2 regions of the Glutamicibacter sp. St.4D3 genome follow, and region 2 is predicted to be linked to the other one. Evidence: riboswitches for the same ligand, from Rfam matches in the RefSeq annotation. Region 2 holds a riboswitch; the other holds the start of a gene.
What was found. A riboswitch is a leader RNA that binds a small molecule or an ion and turns the genes downstream of it on or off. The one in region 2 is predicted to bind S-adenosylmethionine.

Region 1 (7,369 bases), 580 kb from region 2:
TAGGTGACGTGCGCCAGGCGCCGGGCCACCCCGAGCCCGGCGTCCGGCGCCCGCCCGGTGTGGTAGTAGTCCCCATTGGCGAAGTGCGGGTCCAGCCGGATCGATTCGCTTTGCACCTGGGCGAAGGCGATCTGTTCGGCGCTGGCCTGCGCGCAGGCGGCCATCACCACCAGGTTGCGCACCCGGTGCGGGTAGAGCACGGCCCACTCCAGGGCCCGTGCCCCGCCCATCGACCCGCCGATCACCGCGTGCCAGGTCTCGATCCCCAGCGCGTCGGCCAGCCGGGCCTCCAGGTGCACCGAGTCCTTGATGGTGGTGAACGGGAAACGCGAACCCCAGGCCCGCCCGTTGGCGTCCAGGCTGCCCGGCCCGGTGCTGCCGTTGCAGCCGCCGACGATGTTCGCCGCCACCACGTGGTAGCGGTTGGTGTCGATCGGCTTGCCGGGGCCCACGAAGTCCTCCCACCAGCCGTCGAAGTCCGAGTCCCCGCGGCTGACGTGGGCATCGCCGGTCAGCGCGTGGGTGATCAGCACCGCGTTGGAGCCCTGTGCGTCCAGTTCCCCCCAGGTTTCGTAGGCCAGCTCCACCTGCGGCAGGTAGCCGCCGGTTTCAAAGCCATACTCCCCCACCGCCGCTCGGCGCCTCATGCCGTGCACGGCGGTGCGGGTGGCCGGCCGCCCGGTCCTTGCGATCGCAGTCATCGGCTTAGCGCGCTTCGGCCAGGGTCTCGTCGGTCTGGCGGGCGGCCACGGCCGCGAAGCCCAGTTCCAGGTCGGCCAGGATGTCCTTGACGTTCTCCAGCCCCACGCTCAGGCGCACCAGCCCCGGACGCACCCCCGCGGCCAGCTGCTCGGCGTCGCTGAGCTGGGCGTGGGTGGTGGAGGCCGGGTGCACCACCAGGGAGCGCACGTCCCCCAGGTTGGCCACGTTCGAATGCAGCACCAGCGCATCGGCGAACGCCTGGCCGGCCGCGGCCCCGCCGGCCACGTCGAAGGAGACGATCGCGCCCACCCCGTTCGGCCCGTACTTGCGTCCGCGTTCGTACCACGGGGAGGAGGGCAGCCCGGCGTAGGAGACCTGCTGCACCTGCGGGTGCGCCTCCAGCCAGCGGGCCACCTGGACCGCGTTGGCCACGTGGCGCTCCATGCGCAGGGACAGGGTTTCCAGGCCCTGGGCGATCAAGAACGCGTTGAAGGGGGACACGGCCGAACCCAGGTCGCGCAGCAGCTGCACCCGCGCCTTGAGGATGTAGGCCAGGTTCGCCCCCAGTGCGCCGTCCACGCCCAGGTCGCGGGCGAAGACCAGGTTGTTGTAGGACTCATCCGGGGTGTTGAAGCCCGGGAACTTCTGCGGGTCGGCCCCGAAGTCGAAGTTGCCCGAATCCACGATCACCCCGGCGATCGCGGTGCCGTGCCCGCCCAGGTACTTCGTGGCCGAGTGGATGACGATGTCCGCGCCGGACTCGATCGGGCGGATCAGGTAGGGGGTGGACAGGGTGTTGTCCACCAGCAGCGGCACGCCGGCCGCGTGGGCGATGTCCGCGATCGCCGCAATGTCCAGCACGTCCTGGCGCGGGTTGGAGACCACCTCGCCGAACAGCGCCTTGGTGTTCGGGCGGATCGCGGCGCGCCACCCCTGCAGGTCGTCCGGGTCGGCCACGAAGCTGACCTCGATTCCCAGCTTGCGCAGCGTGTGCTTGAACAGGTTCTGGGTGCCCCCGTAGAGGCTGGGGCTGGCCACGATGTGGTCCCCCGCCTCGGCCAGGTTCAGGATCGCGAACGTGGTGGCCGCCTGCCCGGAGGCCAGCAGCAGGGCGCCCACCCCGCCCTCCAGGCTGGCGATCCGGTTCTCCACCGCCTCCTGGGTGGGGTTGCCGATGCGGGTGTAGATCGGACCCAGGTCCTGCAGCGCAAAGCGCTCGGCCGCGGTCTGCGCGGTGGGGAATTCGAAGGACGTGGTCTGGTAGATCGGCAGGGCCCGGGCCCCGGTGTGCGGGTCCGGGCTTTGCCCGGCGTGGATCTGACGGGTCTCGAATGACCAGTTTTCGCTCATGGTTTTCCTCCCATAGTTCGTTGACTATTCGGGGGTACACCACTGAAATTCACCCTAAGAGGCCGGTGGCCGGTGAGTTCTCAGGGTGTAACCCGCGCTTGTCCTTGGCACACCTAGGTGTGCAGGGCCAGGTCTTCACCCGGGGCACCCCACCGCGGTTGGAGGGTTGCCGCCCAGCAAGCCGGGGCTCGTAGCTGGGACTCATGACCTGCCACCAGTGTGCCGCAGGCGCGGCGGACGATGCAATCGGCGCTGCGTCCGCGGCGTCGCAATCGGTCACACAACAGCGCACCCCTTGCGCCGCACTTGGCACGTTCGGGCCGGAACGTCAACACCTGGAGAAATAATTAGGCGACCCTAAGTCGAGACTTGGATCACAAAAATGGCATGATGATCGCATGATGAGGCTAGATCACGTTTCGTATGCATGTGGCCCCGATGGGCTGATGGAAACCGCCGAACGCATCTCCCAGACCCTGGGCCTGGAGTTCGTCAAGGGTGGGATCCACCCACGATTCGGAACTCGCAATGTAATTTTTCCGCTGCAGCACAACCAGTACCTGGAAGTCGTCGAGGTGCTGGACCACCCGGCAAGCCTCAAGGCCCCCTTCGGGCAGGCCGTGCGCGCCCGCTCCGAACTGGGCGGGGGATGGATGGGCTGGTGCGTGTCCCTGGATGAGATGGGCCAGGCCGAGCAACGGCTGGGCCGCCAGGCCGTGCCGGGCAACCGCAAGTTCCCCGACGGGCGCGAACTGACCTGGCAGCAGATCGGCATCAAGGGCCTGATCGCCGACCCGCAGGTGCCCTACCTGCTGCGCTGGGACGACGGCACCGAGGACCTGCACCCTTCCCGCGCCCTGGACCCGGTGGGCTTCATCGATGAGATCACCATCGCCGGCTCCCGCGACCGGGTGCTGGAGTGGCTGGGCAAGCCCGATGAGGTGCAGCTGGGCGAGGTCACCATGAGCTACCAGTCCCCCAACGGGACCCCGGGCATCCTCTCGGTCACCTTCCAGACCCCCAAGGGCGAGGTCGTGCTGTAGCCAAGGACGCACGGATATAGGGGCAGGGCGTGAACCGCGAGGGTTCGCCCCCTGCCCCTGATCCGTTAACCCGCCGGCGCCGCGGCGCAAAGGCCGGGCGGCCGGCTCAGCCGCCGATCCCGATCGCCGGACCGATCAGCGCGAAGCCCACAAAGCCCACCGCGTCGAGCAGGAAGTGCGCGATCACCAGCGGCATCACCCGCCCCCACCGCAGGTACACCCAACCGAACACGGCGCCCATCACCGCGTTGCCGATGAACGGCCCGAATCCCTGGTACAGGTGGTAGCTGCCGCGCAGCAGCGCCGACCCCAGAAGCAGCGCCCAGGGGGCGATCTTCAGCGCCCGGCCGTGGGCGAAGAGGAAGGCCAGCATGAGCACCTCCTCCAGCACCGCGTGGCGGGCCGCGGACAGCAGCAGCACCGGCACCGTCCACCAATACCCCTCCAGGTTCGCCACCGACAGCGCGGTGGTCAGCCCCAGCGCCCGCCCCACCGCGTACAGGCCCAGGGTGCCCAGCCCCATCGCCAGGAACAAGCCGGCGCCCCAGGCCGCGTCTCGGCCGGGCCGGCGCAAATCGAACCCCACCTGCCGCGGCCCGAGCCCCAGACTGCGCGCCATGAAGTACAGCGCCAGCGCCACCGGCACCAGGGCGAAGGCGATGTCCAGCAGCTGGTAGGTCAGATCGAACCAGGGCCGGGCGCTGAGCGGGTTGTTCATCGAGGTGGTCTGCTCACCCAGCGGCGCGCGGGTCACCTTGTCCAGGAAGCTGACGATCGAATACACCGCGCTTTGGCCCAGCGACAGCGCCAGCACCAAAAAGATCTCGAATTTCAGCGGCCCCGCCTGCCGCGGGCCGTCTGCCAGATTGCTTTGCACCCCTTGATCCTATGCGTGCCCGCTGTGCCTGGGCTGAAGCACCGCGGTGGCTGCGATAGCGTTGGAACCGCTCGGCCCGCAGGTCCGGGCGCCGCCCCGCCCACCACATACCAAGGGAGAACCCGTGAGTCGAGCCGCCACCGATGCCGAGCTGGCCCTGGCCCGGCGCCTGGCCCCGCAGCTGTCCTGGCAAGGGGCCCGGGTGGAGGAAGGCGGGCAGTTCCACCGGGTGCTGCTGGGCAACGAGCAGGCGGTGATCCGCATGGCCCGCACCCCGCAGGCCAGCGCGGCCATGCCCCGCAGCGTGGCCCTGCACCGGGCCGTCTCCGAACGCCTTGCCTGGCAGGTGCCCACCGCGCTGGGCCCGATCGCCACTGACGCGCAAGGGCTGGCGGCGGTGGCGATGCGCTACATTCCCGGCACCGCGCACCCACCGCACCGGGGCGATGCGTGCATCCTGCGCCGGGTGGTCGATGCCCTGGCCGAGGTAGAGCTCGACACGCTGCGCCCGCTGCTGGCCGAACCGTTCGCGTTCGGCGGGCCGTGGACCACCGAGCGCCGCCAGGCCAGCCACGATGCGCTGCCGCTCGAGCTGCGCCCGGCGGCCCTCACCCTGTGGGAGCAGCTGCCCGAACTGGCCCAGGTGCCCCCGGGCCTGGTGCACGGGGACCTGGCCGGGCACAACATGCACTGGGTCGACGGGGAGCTGATTGGGATCCTGGACTGGGACCTGGCCGCGGCCTGGGACCCGGCGCTGAACACCGCCTACTTGTGCCTGTGGCACGGCCAGGACCTGATCGACCAGGTCGCTCCGGATCCCGGGCAGGCCCGCCGGGCCAGGATCTGGCTGGGGCTGATGAGCCTGGAGCGCTTCAGCGACGCCATTGCGCGCACCGATCATCCGCGGCTGGACAAGCTGCTGCGCAAAATCGGCCCGCGCCTGCGCATGGCGGCGGCCGCCGCCGCACGCGGCTAGGCCCCACGCCGGGCGGTGCGCCGCGCAGCGGGCGGCACCCTAGGCGGTGAGCACCTTCAGCCCGGCCGCATCCAGGGCCGCAAGCTGGCCGGCATCCAGCTGCCGGTCGGTGATCATGCCGGTGAGGTTAGCGGTGTCCAGGATGACAAAGGAGCGGGTGCCCACCTTGGAGGAGTCCAGCACCAGGTAGCTGTCCCGGGACTGGGCGACCATCAGCTCGTTGACCGCCGCCTCCATCTCATCCGAGACCATCGGCCCCAGCCGCGGGTCCAGCCCGTTGACCCCCACGAAGCACAAATCCATGGTGATCTTGCCCAGCGCCGCCTGCGCCATCGGCCCGACCAGTTCATAGGACCGGGCATTGAGCACCCCGCCGGTGACCATCACCCGGATGTGCGGGCGCACCGCCAGCAGCCCGGCAATGTTCACGGCGTTGGTCACCACCGTCAGGGTGATGCGCCCCGGCTCCCCGATCAGGTCCTGGCGCATCCCCAGCTCGTGGGCGATCGCCTTGGTGGTGGTCCCGCCCGAAAGCCCAACCACCATGTCCGGGCGCACCATCGCCGCCGCCGCCCGGGCGATCTGCGCCTTCTCATCGTCGCGCGAATCGTTCTGGTAGCGGGCGGGCAGGTCGTAGGCCACGGTGCTGGAGACCGCCCCGCCGTGGGTGCGGGTGAGCAGGGAGGCCGCCGCCAGCGAATCCAGGTCACGCCGGGCGGTGGCCGCGGATACCCCCAGCTGCTCCACGATCTGCTCAACATCGATCTTCCCGTGCCGGGCCAGCAAATCCAGCACGTGGTTCAGCCGCTCCTCGCGCTTCATTCTCCCTGGTTCCTCCTGCCGCCCTGCCTGCGATCGGGCGCCGCCTGCCGCCCCCGGCGGGGACACGCGCCCGTTGATTAAGTCAACACCGCACCGGCGCCAACTGCCAAAAGCGCGGCGCCGCGCCGGTCACGCTACTTCACGGCACCGGCCGCCAACCCGCCGATCAGCCGCTTTTCAATCAACGCGAACAGGATGATCACCGGCACGATCGCCACGATCGAAACCCCGAACACGTACTGCCAGGCGGTGGCGTACTGCCCGATGAACTTGGTCAGCGCCACGCTCAGCGGCTGGTTCTCGGCGGTGGACAGGATCACCAGGGAGGCGGCGAATTCATTCCAGCAGGAAATGAACGTGAAGATCACCGCGGTCACGATCCCGGGCCACACCAGCGGCAGGTTGATGGTGAACAGCACCCGCAGCTTCCCGGCCCCGTCAATCTGCGCCGCCTCGTCAATGGAACGGGGCACCGCGGCGAAGAAGGAGTGCATGATCCACACCGCGAACGCCAGATTGAACGCGGCGTTGATCAGGATCATCGCCAGCCACGTGTCGTGGATGTTCCAGGCCAGCATCTGCTTGAACAATCCCGCGGTGAGCACCGCCGGCTGCAGCATCTGGGTGACGATCACCAGGAACATGAACACCATCTTGCCCGGGAACTTGAACCGGGCGGTGAAGTACGCGGCCGGGGTCGCCACCAGCAGCACCAGCAGGGTCGCAAACACCGAGATCACGATCGTGGAAACCAGGTTGTAGGGCACCGGGGTCTCCGGGGTGTCCCACATCGAGGCGTAGTTCGACCACTGCGCCCCGGCCTGGGGCAGATAGGAGGGCGGAATGGAGAGGATCTCGCTCTGGGTCTTCAGCGAACCGATGAACATCGTCGCGTACGGGATCAGGAACAGGGCCGCGATCAGCAGCCCCACGACCATGCGGGTGATGACCACCTTGCGCGGCGCGCGGTCCGCGGCGTCCAGCAGTGCCACCTCAGACCTCCTTCATGGGCTTGACGGTCTTGACGTAGATCGCCACGATGAGCACCACCACCGCGAAGTTCACGACCGACAGGGCCGAGGAGATGTCCAGGCGCCGGTCGAACTGCAGCACCTTGAAGATGTAGGTCATCAGGGTGTCGGCGTTCGTTCCGGGGATCGAACCGGTCATCACCTTCAGGATCGGCAGGTTGTTGAATACGTTGATGATGTTGATCAGCACCGAGACCGCCAGCGCGGAACGCAGCTGGGGCAGGATGACGAACAGGTAGGTCTGCCAGCGCCCGGCCCCATCCACGCGGGCCGCCTCAAGCGTCTCCTGGGGGATTGACTGCAGCCCGGCCAGCAGCGTGTAGGTGGTGAACGGGATCGACACGAAGATCGCCACGATCACCGAGACGAACATCGCCGGCACCGCGGACTTCGTCCAGCCGAACCCCTCATCCAGGACCCCCACGTCCATCAGGAACTTGTTGAAGATCCCGTAGTTCGGGTCCAGGCCGTAGTAGAACACGGTGGTGGTCATGACCACCGACGCCGCCCAGGGCACGATCACGGCCATGCGCACGATCGTTCGTCCCGGGAACGGCTTGTTCAGGAA
Region 2 (7,369 bases):
ACCAGCCGGGCGAACGCGGCGATCGAGGCGATCCCCACCCCCAGGCCCAGGGACAGCGGCCCGGGCTCGGTGGCGGTGACCAGGATCAGCGCGATCAGGAACGCGGGCACCGCCAGCAGCACGTCCACCAGGCGCATGGCCACGGCGTCCGCCGCCCTTCCGGTGGTGCCGGCCAGCAGGCCCAGCACGCTGCCGAGCACCGAACCGATCAGGCAGGCCAGTCCCGCGGTCATCAGGGTTTGCCCGGTGCCGTGCACCACCCGGGAGTATACGTCGCGGCCCAGGTGGTCGGTGCCAAAGGGGTGGGCGGGGCTGGGGGCGCTCAGCTTCTGCGCCGGGATCCCGGTGATCGGGTCCGCTGCGCTGAACGCGCCGGGCACCAGCGCCCAGGCCAGCAGCAGGCCCAGCGGCAGCAGCATCCACCAGCGTCCCAGCCAGCGGCGCACCGGGCGGCCCGGTGCTGGCGCCGCGGTGGTTGGTGCCGGCTCCGGAACCGGCAGCCCGGCCGGGGTGGTGTTCTGTTCGGTCAGTACGCTCATGATCCCTTGTCCCTTCAGGCAGCCAGGGCCCGTGCCGAGCCGGCGTGGGCGGTAATGATTCGTGGGTCCAGCTGCGGGTGGATGAGGTCCACCAGCAGGTTCACCACGGTGAAGGTGGCGGCGGTGAGCAGCACCAGAGCCTGCACCAGGGGAATGTCCTGGACGGTGACCGCCTGCAGCACCAGCTGCCCCAGTCCGGCGCGGGCGAACACGGTCTCGGTGATCACCGAGCCGGCCAGCAGGGTGCCGATGGTGATCCCGGCAATCGACAGCGCGGCCGGGGCGGCGTTCTTCAGCGTGTGGCGGTAGAAGATCCAGGACTCCCCGGCCCCCTTGGCGCGCAGCACGTCCACGAACGGCTGGGCCGAGACCTGCTGAACGCTCTTGAGCAGCACCTGGGCGATCGGTGCGCTCAGGTGCAGGGCCAGCACCAGGATCGGCACCAGCAGCGACAGCGCCGAACCGTCCGGGAACAGGGACATCACCCCCAGCTGCACTGCCAGCAGCTGCAGCAGCACCAGGCCCAGCCAGAACACCGGGATTGAAATGAACAGCGGCGGCAGGTTCAACAGCGCCCGGCGCAGCCGCTCACCACGGGCCAGGGTGGCCGCGGCCACCAGGGCCACCGCCAGCAGGACGGCCAGCACGAAGGCGCTGCCGGCCAGGACCAGGGTGGATCCGATGACCTCCCCGATCCGGGCGGCCACCGGCGCCCCGGAGGACAGCGAGTAGCCCAGGTCCCCGCGCAGCAGCGCGCCCAGCTGCCCCAGGTATTGGGTGATCAGCGGTTGGTCATAGCCGTAGTGGGCCTTCAGCTGTGCGATGGTGGCCGGGTCCGCGGCGGCGTCGGTGGACAGGAAGATGGTCACCGGGTCATTCGGCAGGGCCTGCACCGCCAGGAAAACCGCGGTGTAGGCCAGCCAGATGACCAGCAGGGCCTGGCCAACGCGCTTGGCAATGTATCCGCCCATGCTTCCCTCCCCTACTTGCCGCTCTTCCAGGCGCCCTGGAAGATCGGGGCGGTGCCGGAGGTGAAGTCGACGTGGGTGCCCGAATGCGCGCCGTAGACCTGGACCTCATCCCACAGCACCAGGGTCAGGGCCTTGTCCAGCACCAGGGCACGCTGTTCCTCACCGATCAGCTTCAGGTGCTCCTGCTCGGTGGTGGCCGCCTGTTCCCGGGTGAACAGTTCGTTCAACTCTTCGTCCGCGTTCAGCGTCTGGGTGTTGTTCGCCGGCCCGAAGACCGGCCCCAGCCCGCCGTAGGCGAACTGCCGGGTGCCGAAGAATTCGACCTTGTCATCGACCAGGGCACTGGTCAGGAACGTGTTGTCCGCTGCCCGGTTCACCAGTTTGACCCCGATCTCGCGCCACTGCTGCTCAATAAGTTCGAAGGCCGGCTTGATGACCACCGAGTTGTTCGAGGAGGCGACGGTGACCTCCAGCTTCTTCCCGTCCTTCTGCCGGATCCCGTCCGGTCCCGGAACCCAGCCGGCCTCATCCAGCAGCTCCTTGGACCGCGCCGGGTCGTAGGCCAATTCCGCGGAGAAGTCCACGAAGCCCGGGGCCTTGTGGTTCAGAATCGATGCGGAAATCACATAGCTGTCCGAAAGCACGGTGTCCTTCAGCGCCTGGCGGTCGATGCCCACCTGCAGCGCCTGGCGGACCTTGGCGTCGGCCAGCTGCCCGGAGCCAATGCGCACCGAGGCGTTGTTGGTGGTCAAATCCACGCCCTGCGCGGCGAACACCTGGCCGCCGCCGGATTTCAGCACCTGCTCATCCACCGGCTGCAATCCCCGAACCAGGTCCACCTGCCCGGACTGGGCGGCTCCGGCACGGTGTGCAACCTCCGGCAGGTACTTGATGACCAGCTCATCCAGGTAGGGAGCCCCCGGGTTCTGGGCACCCTGCGGAGCCCAGGCGTAGTCGTCGCGGGCGCTGAACACCACTTCCTCATCGGGCTTTTCCGAGGCGAAGACGAACGGTCCGGAACCCACGATCTTGGAGATCGCCGACTGCCCGGCGTTGTCCAGCTTCAGCGTTTCGGGGGCCACCAGCCCGGCGGTCACCGAGGAGGTGGCGCGCAGGAAGTTGGCGTCCGGACGCTTCAGGGTGACCTGGACCTTGTTCCCGTCCAGCACCTTGGAGGACTTGTACGCCGAGAAATCCACGTTCGGCTGGATCTGCGCATCCTTGATGCCCAGTCCCAGCGCGTCCAGGTTCGCCTTGACGGCCTTGGCATCCAGTGCGGTGCCGTTGGAAAACGTCACCCCGTCACGAATGGTGAACGTGTACTGGGTCTTGGTCTCGTTGGAGGTGAAGTCACTGGCGATCCACCCCACCAGCTTGCCCTGCTCGGCGTCAAAATAGGTCAGCCGGTCCAGCACCGAGTTCAGCACGTTGGCCTTCTCGTAGAACCGGGCCGCCTGGGTCTGCCAGTTGTCGATGGGGGTGACCTCGGCGTAGGTCAGGGTTCCACCCTGCACCGGGTCGCCGGCTGGCTGTGCCGACTCGGTGTTCGGGCTTGCCGCGCCGCTGCCGCCGCATGCGGTCAACGACAGCCCCAGGGCCGCAAGCAGTGCGGTGGCTTTCAGCGCCAAACGTGGTGGCCGCATAATCCGTGTTCCTCTCGGTTTAGCCCGAGGAGCACGCTGAATTCAGGTCCCTCCCGCGAAGGGAGGCAAAACAGGCAGACATCCGCCCGTGTGCGGGGACCGTTGCGAAATCTAGCAATCTCCATCGGTCCTGGCCTTAGCACCGCTCCCCGTCGGGGTGGTTGCTGCGACGTCAACGAGCCAGGTCTCTCAGTCGCTCTGGATGGTGTTGTTCCGGTGGGTGTTCCGGGTGATTTCAGTGTGCGGCGGGGACATTCATGTGACCAACCATGACGAAACATCGACGTCACATCGCCACCGAGGAGGCGACAAAGGCTCGGCAGCACCGTAACAATGGGGTCACACGCGCCGGTAAGTCATTGTGTGAAGGCGAAAACCGCAGATCCTTGACAATTCCTCCGGCAGGGTGGCGCCGGTGCCACCGCGCCCGCTGTAGTGGGTGGCGCGGGTTTTACACGCCTCCGCGGACCGGGGGCAGTACCGTGCAGCAGCCGCAGGGCCGGGCCGGCTTGGCCTTGTCCCGCAGTTGGAGCCCTGTGAAACCCTGTGCAGATTCCTCATCCACGAGCCGGCAGATCCACCGGCGCGGAAAAACCGCTGGGGGCTACGCCCTGCCGGGGCCCATAGGCCAGGCGACAACGAAACGCTCAAGCACGACCCGGAAACCCGGCTGCGACGTCAGGGTCGGATCCCATTGGTGTCCAGCAGCCCGCTGGGTGCGACGCCAGTACTTCTCATGCTCGCGGCGCCAGCTGGCCAACGAGCGGTCATCCTCCCCTTCGGCAAAGGCGAAATCGGCGTCCACGTGGTCAAAGGCCGCCAAGGTGACCTCGGTGGTCTGCAGGATGAGACGCGCCGTACCGGTGGAATCGCAGGCTAGCCAATAGGCGCCTGCCTCCGGCAACGGTTCACCGCTTGCCGTGTACTCGTTCTCCAGGCTCGAGGTTGCGCGCTTATCCCCGTCGGAAACTGCGCGCAGCAACGCATCGGCCAATGCGGGACTGTCCCCGAAGTAGTCAACGACAGGCAACACCTCGGGTCGCAGGACCCCGCCCCCTGCCCAAAGCACATAGTCGCCCCACAATTGTCTTGCCCGCGCGAGGTCGACCGGCGGGAGCCGGGAGGCCGAGGAATCCATGGCCCCAAGCCTAGTGCTTTCCGCCATGGGCCGGCGCTGCACAGGGGCCTTTCATTGCCTCTGCCCGGAACCAAGGTTGCGCGCAAAAATCGGCGGGAAAGGCATATGGTGCTTCGTGCGCAGAAACCGCTGGCTCCTCTCCGAAGGACTGCCCCGCCCCGGAGGCACTGCGCCGAAAGCCGGTTCCTCAGGGCAACCACAACTTTTGGAATGTGATGCGTCTCACTTCCATTGGATGTGGTGCACTTCGCCTAGCTTGAGGGGGTCAGAACCCATCAACCCCCAAGGAGCGGGTAGCTGTGCACCCACGATCACTTCGCGCCCCAGCCTGCGCGATCAGCCTGGCGTTGGGCTTGACCGCGCTCAGTCTGGCGCCGGCCCAGGCGGAACCACGCCAAACCGAGAAGCAAGCCACCGCCACCGGTTACGGTGGCGCCGTGGCCACCGTCGACCCGGAGGCCTCTTCCGCGGCGATTTCCGTGTTGCGCCGCGGCGGCAACGCCGTGGACGCGGCGGTGGCCGCCGCCGCGACACTGGGAGTCGCCGAACCCTACAGCGCTGGCATTGGCGGCGGAGGCTACTTCATGTACTACGACGCCGACACCCGGAAGATCAGCACGCTGGACGGTCGGGAAACCGCCCCGGCCGCCATGCCCCACGACGCCTTCATTGATCCGCAGACCGGCAGCCCCTACCCCTTCACCCCGGAGCTGGTGACCAGCGGGGTGTCCGTGGGCGTGCCCGGCACGCTGGCCACCTGGGATGAGGCACTTGACCGCTGGGGAACGATGAGCCTGGGAAAGGCCCTGCAGCCGGCCATCAAGACGGCCACGCGCGGCTTCGTCGTGGATGAGACGTTCCGCGAGCAAACCCTGGATAACAAGGAGCGGTTCGAGGCCTTCGAGTCCACCAGGAAGCTGTACCTTCCCCGAGGGGATGCCCCCAAGGTGGGCACCGTGTTCAAGAACCCCGATTTGGCCAAGACCTATCGCATGATTGCGCGCCGTGGCATCAACTCGTTCTACCGCGGTGAGCTCGCCGAGCAGATCGCCGCGACCGTGCAGGCCCCGCCGGTGGTGCCGGGAACCGAGCTGCCCGTGCCTGCCGGCCACATGACCGCCGCGGACCTGGCACGCTACAAGGTCGTGAAGCAGAAGCCGACCAGGGTGAACTATCGCGGCCTGGACGTCTACGGGATGGCCCCCTCCAGCAGTGGGGGCACCACGGTCGGCGAGGCCCTGAACATCCTGAATCGGTTCCAGCTTTCAACGATGCCGCGACCCGACGCGCTGCACCACTACCTGGAGGCCAGCGCCCTGGCGTTTGCCGACCGCGGCAAATACGTCGGGGATCCGGCATTCGTCGATGTGCCCACCCGCCAGCTGACCGACCGACTCTTCGGGGCCGAGCGGGCCTGCGCCCTGGATCCGCAGCGCGCCTCCGTGAAACCGGTAGCGCCGGGCGATGCCGCCAATTATGACGGGCGGTGCCCCACCGAAGCCGGTGTGGTGGCGCAGGAGAAGGACACGGAGAACATCTCGACCACGCACCTGTCGGTGGCCGACCGGTGGGGCAACGTCGTGTCCTACACGCTGACCATTGAACAGACCGGCGGTTCGGGCATCGTGGTGCCGGGCCGCGGGTTCCTGCTCAACAACGAGTTGACCGACTTCTCCACCGTCTACGATCCGGCCGACCCGAACCGCATCGAGCCGGGCAAGCGGCCGCGCTCCTCCATGGCGCCGACCATTGTGCTCAAGGACCGCAAGCCGGTGCTGGCGGTTGGCTCCCCGGGCGGCTCGACGATCATCACCACGGTGCTGCAGACCCTGGTCAACCGCGTGGATCTGGGCATGGAGCTTCCCGAGGCGATTGCCGCGCCGCGCGCCTCACAGCGCAACACTACCGCGGTCACCGCCGAACCGGAGTTCATTGCCGATGATGCCCGGATGCTGGAGCCCTTCGGCCACCAGTTCGTGCCGTCCGGGGATTCCTTTACCCCGCAGGCGGAGATCGGTGCGGTGGCGGCCGTGGAGATCGGCCCGCGGGGCAAGCTGACCGCCGCGGCCGAACCGACCCGGCGCGGGGGCGGCTCGGCGATGGTGGTGAAGCAGCTGAAGGGACACAAGAAGCACAAGTAGCTCCCGCGCATCCACACCGAAGGCGGCGCGGCCGCGGAAAGACCAGTGACGGGTTTTTCCGCGGCCGCGCCGCCCTGTTCACCGCTGGCCGCTAGCGGGCGGCAGCCAGGCGGTTGGCGATCTTGTACTGGGCGGCGCGGTGGGTGTCCTTGACCCGGTCGCCGGCACCGAAGAGCTTGTTGCGCAGCGAGCCTTCGGCATACTCGGTCTTGTAGGCGCCGCGGGCCTGCAGTTCGGGAACCACATACTCGACGATGTCCTCAAAGGTTCCCGGGGTGATCGCGTAGGCGAGGTTGAACCCGTCCACGTCGGTGTAGTCCACCCAGTCGATCAGCTTCTCGGCCACCTCGGCGCCCGAACCGACGGTGATCGGGCCGAAACCGCCCACGCCGACCCACTCGGCCAGCTGCCGGATGGTCCACGGTGAGCCCTCGTCGCCGCTGGCCTTCTGGAAGGTCTCCACGGAAGACTGGATCGCGTTGGACTTCACGTTCGAGCCGATCACGTCGTCCGGGTCGTAGGCCGAGAGGTCCACCCCCATCCACCCGGAGATCAGCACCAGTGCCCCCTCGACGTCAGCGTAGGACTTGTAGTCCTCGTACTTCGCCTGCGCGGTGGCCGAGTCCTGGCCGGTGATGATGGTCTGCATGGCGAAGATCTTGATGTCGTAGCGGTCCCGGCCGGCGGCCTCGGCGGCGTCACGGATCTTGGTGACGGTGGCCTTGAGCATTTCCCGGGTCGGCGAGGTGACGAAGACGGCCTCGGCGTTCTCGGCCGCGAACTTCACCCCGCGGCTGGAGGCCCCGGCCTGGTAGATCACCGGGGTGCGCTGGGTGCTCGGTTCGGTGATGGCGATGCCCGGAACCTTGAAGTACTTGCCCTCATGGTTGATCGGGTGCACCTGCTCCGGGTTGGTGTAGATGCCGCTGACCTTGTC

Region 1: another riboswitch for S-adenosylmethionine. It lies ahead of AC6I21_RS03805 (bifunctional o-acetylhomoserine/o-acetylserine sulfhydrylase); the one in region 2 lies ahead of AC6I21_RS01235 (ABC transporter substrate-binding protein).

What each region holds. Positions count from the first base shown of each region.
Region 1 is NZ_AP039380.1:827,700-835,068, reverse strand. It holds gene metX (homoserine O-acetyltransferase MetX) at 1-701, opposite strand, end outside; gene AC6I21_RS03805 (bifunctional o-acetylhomoserine/o-acetylserine sulfhydrylase) at 706-2,052, opposite strand; SAM riboswitch class IV at 2,142-2,261, opposite strand; gene AC6I21_RS03800 (VOC family protein) at 2,451-3,095, shown strand; gene AC6I21_RS03795 (CPBP family intramembrane glutamic endopeptidase) at 3,202-3,972, opposite strand; gene AC6I21_RS03790 (phosphotransferase family protein) at 4,097-4,948, shown strand; gene AC6I21_RS03785 (DeoR/GlpR family DNA-binding transcription regulator) at 4,988-5,770, opposite strand; gene AC6I21_RS03780 (carbohydrate ABC transporter permease) at 5,905-6,762, opposite strand; gene AC6I21_RS03775 (carbohydrate ABC transporter permease) at 6,764-7,369, opposite strand, start outside.
Region 2 is NZ_AP039380.1:245,913-253,281, reverse strand. It holds gene AC6I21_RS01245 (ABC transporter permease) at 1-539, opposite strand, end outside; gene AC6I21_RS01240 (ABC transporter permease) at 554-1,510, opposite strand; gene AC6I21_RS01235 (ABC transporter substrate-binding protein) at 1,522-3,153, opposite strand; SAM riboswitch class I at 3,272-3,362, opposite strand; gene AC6I21_RS01230 (ASCH domain-containing protein) at 3,758-4,222, opposite strand; gene ggt (gamma-glutamyltransferase) at 4,591-6,432, shown strand; gene AC6I21_RS01220 (LLM class flavin-dependent oxidoreductase) at 6,524-7,369, opposite strand, start outside.